Regions from separate parts of the Delftia tsuruhatensis genome, predicted to be linked through region 2. Evidence: riboswitches for the same ligand, from Rfam matches in the RefSeq annotation. Region 2 holds a riboswitch; the other holds the start of a gene.
What was found. A riboswitch is a leader RNA that binds a small molecule or an ion and turns the genes downstream of it on or off. The one in region 2 is predicted to bind S-adenosylhomocysteine.
Positions count from the first base shown of each region.

Region 1 (4,414 bases), 500 kb from region 2:
TGTAGAACTCGATGTCGTCGCCCACGCGGTTGGCGGGGAACAGGCCGATGGCGCCGTTGGCCTGCAGCCAGCGGCCTTCGATGATCTTCCTGAGCATGGCCTGGCCATCGGCCAGCACCTTGCGCGCCTCGACACCGACGATCTCATCGTCGAGGATGGCCGGATAGGGGCCGGCCAGGTCCCAGGTCTGGAAGAACGGGCCCCAGTCGATGTATTCGGCGATCTCGGCCAGGTCGAAGTTGCGGAACACGCGGCGGCCCAGGGCGCGCGGCACCACGGGCGGCTGGCCGAAGTCCACGGGCGTGGCGTTGGCGCGGGCCTGCTCCAGGGTCCACAGCGGCGTCTTCCTCTTGTTGGCGTGCTGGGTGCGGACCTTGTCGTAGTCGGCCAGGACCTCGTCCAGGTACTGCTGCCGGTTCTCGCCCAGCAGGCTCTGGGCCACGCTGACGCTGCGCGAGGCATCGGGCACGTAGACCACGGGGCCTTCGTACCTGGGCGCGATCTTGACGGCCGTGTGCACGCGCGAGCAGGTGGCACCGCCGATCAGGAGCGGAATCTTCTTGACGCGGAAGTAGTCGTCCTTGTGCATCTCGCCGGCGACGTACTGCATTTCCTCCAGGCTGGGCGTGATCAGGCCCGACAGGCCGATGATGTCCGCGCCCTCGGCCTTGGCCCTGGCCAGGATCTCGTGGCAGGGCACCATCACGCCCATGTTGATGACCTCGAAGTTGTTGCACTGCAGGACCACGGTGACGATGTTCTTGCCGATGTCGTGCACGTCGCCCTTGACGGTGGCGATGACGATCTTGCCCTTGCTGGACACATCGAGGCCCGCCGCCTCCTGCTGGCGCTTTTCCTCTTCGATGTAGGGCACCAGGTGGGCCACGGCCTGCTTCATCACGCGGGCCGACTTGACCACCTGGGGCAGGAACATCTTGCCGGCGCCGAACAGGTCGCCCACGATGTTCATGCCGTCCATCAGCGGGCCTTCGATCACATGCAGCGGGCGGCCGCCGCCCTGCACCACGATCTGCTGGTAGGCCTCTTCGGTGTCGGCGACGATGAAGTCGGTGATGCCGTGCACCAGGGCATGCGAGAGGCGCTCGCCCACGGTCCTGGGATGCTCGGGCGTGCCGCGCCATTCGAGCTTCTTGCTGTCGTCCTTGGCCGCGCCCTTGGCGGCGTCGGCGATCTCCAGCAGGCGCTCGGCCGCATCCGGGCGGCGATTGAGAACCACGTCCTCCACGCGCTGGCGCAGCTCGGGCTCCAGGTCGTCATAGACGCCGACCATGCCCGCGTTGACGATGCCCATGTCCATGCCGGCGGCGATGGCGTGGTAGAGGAACACGGTGTGGATGGCCTCGCGCACGGGGTCGTTGCCGCGGAAGCTGAAGCTCACGTTGGAGACGCCGCCCGAGACCTTGGCGCCGGGCAGGTTCTGCTTGATCCAGCGCACGGCCTCGATGAAGTCCACGGCGTAGTTGTCGTGCTCCTCGATGCCCGTGGCCACGGCGAAGATGTTGGGGTCGAAGACGATGTCCTCGGGCGGGAAGCCCACTTCGTCCACCAGGATGCGGTAGGCGCGCTCGCAGATCTCGATCTTGCGCTCGTAGGTGTCGGCCTGGCCCTTCTCGTCGAAGGCCATGACCACGGCGGCCGCGCCGTAGCGCTTGATCAGCCGGGCCTGGCGCTTGAACTCGTCGAGCCCCTCCTTCATGGAGATGGAGTTGACGATGCCCTTGCCCTGCAGGCAGCGCAGGCCGGCCTCGATGACCTCCCACTTGGAGCTGTCCACCATGACCGGCACCTTGGCGATGTCGGGCTCGGAGGCGATGAGGTTCAGGAAGCGCACCATGGCGGCCTTGCTGTCGAGCATGGCCTCGTCCATGTTGACGTCGATGACCTGGGCGCCGTTCTCCACCTGCTGGCGCGCCACGGACAGGGCCTCCTCGTACTGCTCGTTGAGGATCATGCGCGCAAAGGCCTTGGAGCCCGTGACGTTGGTGCGCTCGCCCACGTTGACGAACAGCGTGCCCTCGCCGATGGTCACCGGCTCCAGGCCGGACAGTTTCATGGGGGGAACGGAAATGACGGACATAGGCTCACCTGCGCGGCACAAGGGGTTCAGGTGAGCGTCGTTGGCATCGTGGGCGCGGTCCGGCGCCTGGCCCAAGCCTGACGCGGCCCGCCATCCATCCACGGGATGGGCGTCGGCCGCGCTGCAACGCTCCTCGGACCAAAGCCCGGCATTTTAAGGCGGCTCGCAATGGCCTGCAGCGCGGGCGGCACGCCCGTTCTGCGGGCATGGCCGCACCAGGCCATGCGGCACTGCACCAAATCGCGGCAACGCGGCCGCCCGCCAGGCCTGGACCGGGGTAAATCTTGCGGTGCCGCGCAGGGATTTCACGACAGGCTCTGGAAGGTCTGCTCCTTTTCTTGAATCTGGCACGCAATTCGCTAGAGGGTCTGGCATGCGGTCTGACCAGTCAGGCCAAAACCTTCGAAACGCGCCGCCCCCAATGCAAAGCATTCCGACATCGATAGCCCAGACGCTGCAGCAGCACATCCTGAGCGGCCACTACGCCAGCGGAAGCCAGTTGCCGCCGCAGCGCGAGCTGGCGCAGCAGCTGGGCATCAGCCGGGCTTCACTGCGCGAGGCGCTGTCCATGCTGGAGACCCTGGGCCTGGTGGAGATCCAGCCGGGCAGGGGCGTGCGCGTCAACGGCCCGCACAGCGGCAGCGCGCGCATGCACCGCGCCTATGCCACGCCCGCGCTGGGCCAGCTGTCCCCACGCCAGCTGATCGAGCTGCGCCTGGTGCTGGAGCCCGGCTGGACCGCGCTGGCCGCCGCACGCGCCGATGACGGCGGCCGGCGCCAGCTGCAATGGACCCAGGACCAGCTGGCGCATGCCCTGGCCCGCAAGGACCTGCTGGCCGCCGCCGAGGCCGACCTGCAATTTCACCTGCTGCTGGCCCGGCTGTCGGGCAATCCGGGCCTGGTGGCCATGGCGCGCCAGCTGGAGCACGCCATCGGCCACAGCCTGCGCCTGCCGTTCGCCTGGTCCGGCGCCGACGACCAGCCCGCGCTGGAGCATGGAGCCATCGCCAGGGCCGTCTGCGACGGCGATGCGCAGGCCGCGGCCGACGCCATGCGCGCCCACCTGCTTTCGGCCGCCCGGCGCAGCGGCGTCGTCCTCGATGCGCCGGCGCCCGCCACCTCCGTTTCCTTTCGTCTCACCCCCCCTCCCGAAGGAGCTTTCGCATGACTTCCTCTTCTCCCGCCCGCCGCGCCTTCATCCGCACCGCCATGGCGGCCGCCGCACTGGCCACCGCCGCACTGGGCACCGCCGCCCATGCCGACATGCTGGCCAACATCCAGAAGGCCGGTGTGCTGCGCGTGGCGATCCCGCAGGATTTCCCGCCGTTCGGTGCGCTGGGCACCGACCTGAAGCTGCAGGGCTACGACATCGACATGGCCTCCCTGGTCGCCCAGGAACTGGGCGTGAAGGTGGAACTGGTGCCCGTGACCAGTACCAACCGCATTCCCTTCCTGACCACGGGCAAGGCCGACATCGTCATCTCCAGCCTGGGCAAGAACGCCGAGCGCGCCAAGGTGATCGACTTCACCCAGGCCTATGCGCCGTTTCCCAAGAGCGTCTACGGACCCAAGGACGTGAGCATCAAGTCGCCCGCGGACCTGGCCGGCAAGACCGTGGGCGTGACGCGCGGCTCCACGGAGGACCTGGCCCTGACGAAGGTGGCACCGGCCTCGGCCACCATCAAGCGCTATGAGGACAACAACGCCACCGCGCAAAGCTATCTGACGGGCCAGGTGCAGCTGGTGACGCTGGGCAACATCGTGGCCAATGCCGTCAACGAACGCACCCGGCTGCGCCAGCTGGACATGAAGTTCGCGGTCGAGGACACGCCCTGCTACATCGGCGTCGCCAAGGGCGAGGAGGCGCTGCTGCACAAGGTGGACGGCATCATCACCCGGCTCAAGGCCGATGGCCGCCTGAGCGCCCTGTCCCAGCGCTGGATGAAGATGCCCCTGCCCGCCACCCTCTGATCGCCCCGCCCGCCGCACCCGACCTCTTTTGCCCGGAAATTCCTCCATGGCCTATCAATTCGACTTCGGCGCCGTGTTCGACTACGGCGGCATGCTGGCGCAGGGCGCGGGCTTCACGCTCGCCCTGACGGCGGCGGGCGCCGTGCTGGGCGGCGCCATCGGCGTGGCCGGCGGCGCCATCCGTGCCTGGCGCATCGCGCCGCTGCACTGGCTGTTCAAGGTATACGTGGAGGCGATACGCAACACCCCCTTCCTGGTGCAGCTGATGTTCGTGTTCTTCGGCCTGCCGTCGCTGGGCGTGCAGATCAACGAATGGCAGGCCTGCCTGCTGACCACGGTGGTCAA
Region 1 is NZ_LR813084.1:271,578-275,991, reverse strand. It holds gene metH (methionine synthase) at 1-2,098, opposite strand, end outside; S-adenosyl-L-homocysteine riboswitch at 2,124-2,239, opposite strand; gene L1Z78_RS01210 (FadR/GntR family transcriptional regulator) at 2,520-3,266, shown strand; gene L1Z78_RS01205 (transporter substrate-binding domain-containing protein) at 3,263-4,069, shown strand; gene L1Z78_RS01200 (amino acid ABC transporter permease) at 4,116-4,414, shown strand, end outside.
Region 1: it holds a riboswitch for S-adenosylhomocysteine, as region 2 does, so the genes downstream of both, metH (methionine synthase) here and ahcY (adenosylhomocysteinase) in region 2, are expected to answer to the same signal.

Region 2 (4,414 bases):
CCATGGCCCTGGAAGGGCTATGCGGGCGTGACGCTGGCCTGCCTGGCAGCCACCCTGCTGGCCGAGCAGCTGCTGCGCATCTTCGATCCGGCCAATGTGGTCATGCTGTTCCTGCTGATCGTGGTGCTGTCCTCGCTGCGCTGGGGGCGTGGGCCCGGTGCCTGGGCAGCCCTGCTGTCGGTGCTGTGCTTCGACTATTTCTTCGTGCCGCCGCGCGGCTCCTTCCATGTCAATGACACGCAGTACCTGTTCACCTTCGTGCTGATGCTGGGCGTGGCCCTGGTCTGCGGCCAGCTCATGGCGCGCCTGCGGCACGAGGCTCGCGTGGCGGCCGAGCGCGAGCGGCGCGCGGGCGCCCTGGCGCGGCTGGCGCGCGATCTGTCGGGCGCGCTCACGCAGGAGCAGGTGGCCGACATCGCGCTGCGCACGGTGTCGGGCGTTTTCGAGGCCCAGGCCGGCCTGCTGCTGCCCGATGACAGCGAGCGCCTGCGCCGGGTGGAGGGCAGTGCCTGCGCCATGGACGAGAGCATTGCGCGCTGGTGCATGGACCACGGCCAGCCGGCCGGCCAGGGCACGGACACGCTGGCGGCCGCACCCGCGCGCTATGTGCCCCTGGCCGCACCTGTGCGCATGCGCGGCGTGCTGGTGCTGCAGCTGCGCCAGCCCCGGCGCCTGGAGGTGCCCGAGGAGCAGCGGCTGCTCGACGCCTGCGCCAGCCAGGTGGCGCTGGCGCTGGAGCGCCAGCATTTCGTGGCCGTGGCCCAGCAGACCCAGGTCGCCATGGAGGGCGAGCGCATGCGCAACACGCTGCTGTCGGCCGTCTCGCACGACCTGCGCACGCCGCTGACCACCATCCTGGGCGCGGCCGAGGCCGCCCGGCGCCATGTGCCGCCGGGGGACGCGGCCGACATGCTGGAGCAGGTGCGCACCCAGGCCCAGGCCATGCAGCGCCTGGTCGAGAACCTGCTGGACATGGCGCGGCTGCAGCAAGGCGGCGTGCACCTGCAGCGCGAATGGCTGCCGCTGGACGAAATCGTGGGCAGCGCGCTGCGCCAGATGCGCGCGCGCCTGCAGCGGCATCCGGTCAGCACCGACCTGCCCGCCGATCTGCCGCTGCTGCATGTAGACCCCGTACTCATGGAGCGTGTCCTGGTCAACCTGCTGGACAACGCCGCCAAGTACACGCCGCCCGGCACGCCGCTGGCCATCAGTGCGCGCGAAGTGGACGGCGAGCTGCAGGTGCAGGTGCGGGACGCGGGCCCGGGGCTGCCGGCTCACTTGCCGGCCCAGGCCCTGTTCGAGCCCTTCACGCGCGGTACGGCCGAATCCACGGTCTCGGGCATCGGCCTGGGTCTGTCCCTGGTGCGCAGCATCGTGCAGGCCCACGGCGGCCGCATCGAGGCCGCCGCCGCGCAGCCGGGGCCGGGCACGGTGATCACGCTGCATCTGCCCGTGCCCGAGCAGCCCGAGCTCGATTAGAGTCGCTGCCATGAGCACGCCCACCAACCGCATCCTGATGATCGAGGACGACCCCGGCATCCGCCGCTTCGTGCGCCTGGTGCTGGAGGACGAGGGCTGGCAGGTCTTCGAGGCGGACAGCGCGCGCCGCGGACTCATCGAGGCCGCGAGCCGCCAGCCCGACCTGGTCATCCTGGACCTGGGCCTGCCCGACGCCGACGGCAAGCAGGTCCTCACCGAGTTGCGCGGCTGGTCGCCCGTGCCTGTGCTGGTGCTGTCCGCGCGTGAGCGCGAGGACGAGAAGGTGGCGGCGCTGGACGCCGGCGCCGACGACTACCTGGTCAAGCCCTTCGGCGTGCCCGAGCTGCTGGCCCGGCTGCGCGTGATGCTGCGCAGGCGCCAGCAGGTGGCGGGAGCCGGTGCGGCCGCACCGTCCAGCCAGGTGCAGTTCGGCCAGGTGCAGGTGGACCTGGCCACGCACGACGTGCGGCGCGCGGGCCAGGCCGTGCACCTCACCCCCATCGAATTTCGGTTGCTGGCGGCGCTGATCGCGGCCCAGGGCCGGGTGCTCACCCACCGCCAGCTGCTGATGCAGGTCTGGGGGCCGGAGTACCTGAACCGGGCCCACTACCTGCGCGTGCACATGGCCAACCTGCGCCAGAAGGTCGAGGACGAGCCGGCCCAGCCGCGCCATCTGGTGACGGAGCTGCAGGTGGGCTACCGGCTTGTCGGCCTGGGCGGCGAGGCCGTTGCGGGATCGGTATAATCAGCGCCTCTCCGAGGAGCGTTGCAGCGGCCCCCTGACCCAGGCGTGGCCGCGAGGCTCGGAGCACCCTACGCAACGACGCTCGCCCACGCTTTCTGTGCGGTGAGCTTTTTTTTCGTCTCCCGCAGAACGTGGTTTTTCATTCATCTTTTGGAGAAAACCATGAACGCTGCTGTTCTTCCCGTTTCCGCCGACACGGCCATCGCCGACATTTCCCTGGCCGCCTGGGGCCGCAAGGAAATCCTGATCGCCGAGACCGAAATGCCCGGCCTGATGGCCACGCGCGAGGAATTCGCCGCCGCCCAGCCGCTCAAGGGCGCGCGCATCGCCGGCTCGCTGCACATGACCATCCAGACGGCCGTGCTGATCGAGACGCTCAAGGCCCTGGGCGCCGAGGTGCGCTGGGCTTCGTGCAATATCTTCTCCACCCAGGACCACGCTGCCGCCGCCATTGCGGCCTCCGGCACGCCCGTGTTCGCCATCAAGGGCGAATCGCTGGCCGACTACTGGGACTACACGCACCGCATCTTCGAATTCGGCGCCGCCGGCACCGAGGGCGAAGGCCCGAACATGATCCTGGACGATGGCGGCGATGCCACCATGCTGCTGCACCTGGGGATGCGCGCCGAGAAGGACCTGTCCGTGCTGGACAACCCCGGCTCCGAGGAAGAGAAGATCGCCTTCGCCGCCATCCGCGCCAAGCTGGCCCAGGACCCGACCTGGTACACGCGCAAGAGCGCCCACATCATCGGCGTGACCGAAGAGACCACGACCGGCGTGCACCGCCTCAACGAGATGTCGGCCAAGGGCACGCTGAAGTTCCGCGCCATCAACGTCAACGACTCCGTCACCAAGAGCAAGTTCGACAACCTCTACGGCTGCCGCGAGTCGCTGGTGGACGGCATCAAGCGCGCCACCGACGTGATGATCGCCGGCAAGGTCGCCGTGGTCGCCGGCTACGGCGACGTGGGCAAGGGCTGCGCCCAGGCTCTGCGCGCGCTGTCGGCCCAGGTCTGGGTCACCGAGATCGATCCCATCAACGCACTGCAGGCCGCCATGGAAGGCTACAAGGTCGTGACCATGGAGTGGGCGGCGGACAAGGCCGACATCTTCGTGACCACCACCGGCAACCGCGACATCATCCGCCACGAGCACATGGTGGCCATGAAGAACGAGGCCATCGTCTGCAACATCGGCCATTTCGACAACGAGATCGACGTCGCCTCCATCGAGAAGTACCACTGGGAGGAGATCAAGCCCCAGGTGGACCACATCACCTTCCCCGACGGCAAGAAGATCATCCTTCTGGCCAAGGGGCGCCTGGTGAACCTGGGCTGCGCCACCGGCCATCCCAGCTTCGTGATGAGCGCCTCGTTCGCCAACCAGACCATCGCCCAGATCGAGCTGTTCACCAAGCCCGACGCCTACCAGGTCGGCAAGGTCTACGTGCTGCCCAAGATCCTCGACGAGAAGGTCGCGCGCCTGCACCTGAAGAAGGTCGGCGCCATGCTGACCGAGCTGACCGACAGCCAGGCCGCCTATATCGGCGTGAGCAAGCAGGGGCCCTACAAGCCCGAAACGTATCGGTATTGAGCACCCCCTGAGCGGCTTGCGCCGCTTCCCCCTCTCTACTCGCTATCGCGAGGGAGGGGGACGACACCCTCGCGGCGGGGCGGCCCTTGCTCGGTGTCCCTGGGTTGGGCTCTGCCAGTTTGGGGTGTGGCGCCGCTTGGCGCCATTGATTTTTGAGATTTGTTGGGAGCGACGCTATGCGCGCAGATGTGTTTTTGGTGGAAGCCGGCCATGCGGCCACGCGCTCGCAGGCGCAGCGGCTGATCGCGGGCGGGGTGCAGTGGCGCATGACGCCGCTGACGCCGTGGAAGAAGGTGGCCAAGAATGGCGACGAGATTCCTGCCGGCGCCGAGCTGCAGCTGCTCGACGGTGCCGAGGCGAAGTACATCTCGCGCGGCGGGCTGAAGCTGGAAGGCGCGCTGGCGGCCACGAAGCTGTCGGTGGCCGGGCTGCGCTGCCTGGACGTGGGCCAGAGCACGGGGGGCTTCACCGACTGCCTGCTGCAGGCCGGCGCGGCCCAGGTGATCGGCGTGGATGTGGGCCATGGGCAGTTGCACGAGCGGCTGCGCTCCGATGCGCGTGTGGTCTGTGTCGAGGGGCTGAACGCACGCCATGTGA
Region 2 is NZ_LR813084.1:767,409-771,822, forward strand. It holds gene L1Z78_RS03490 (sensor histidine kinase) at 1-1,479, shown strand, start outside; gene L1Z78_RS03495 (response regulator) at 1,490-2,224, shown strand; S-adenosyl-L-homocysteine riboswitch at 2,232-2,315, shown strand; gene ahcY (adenosylhomocysteinase) at 2,387-3,817, shown strand; gene L1Z78_RS03505 (TlyA family RNA methyltransferase) at 3,994-4,414, shown strand, end outside.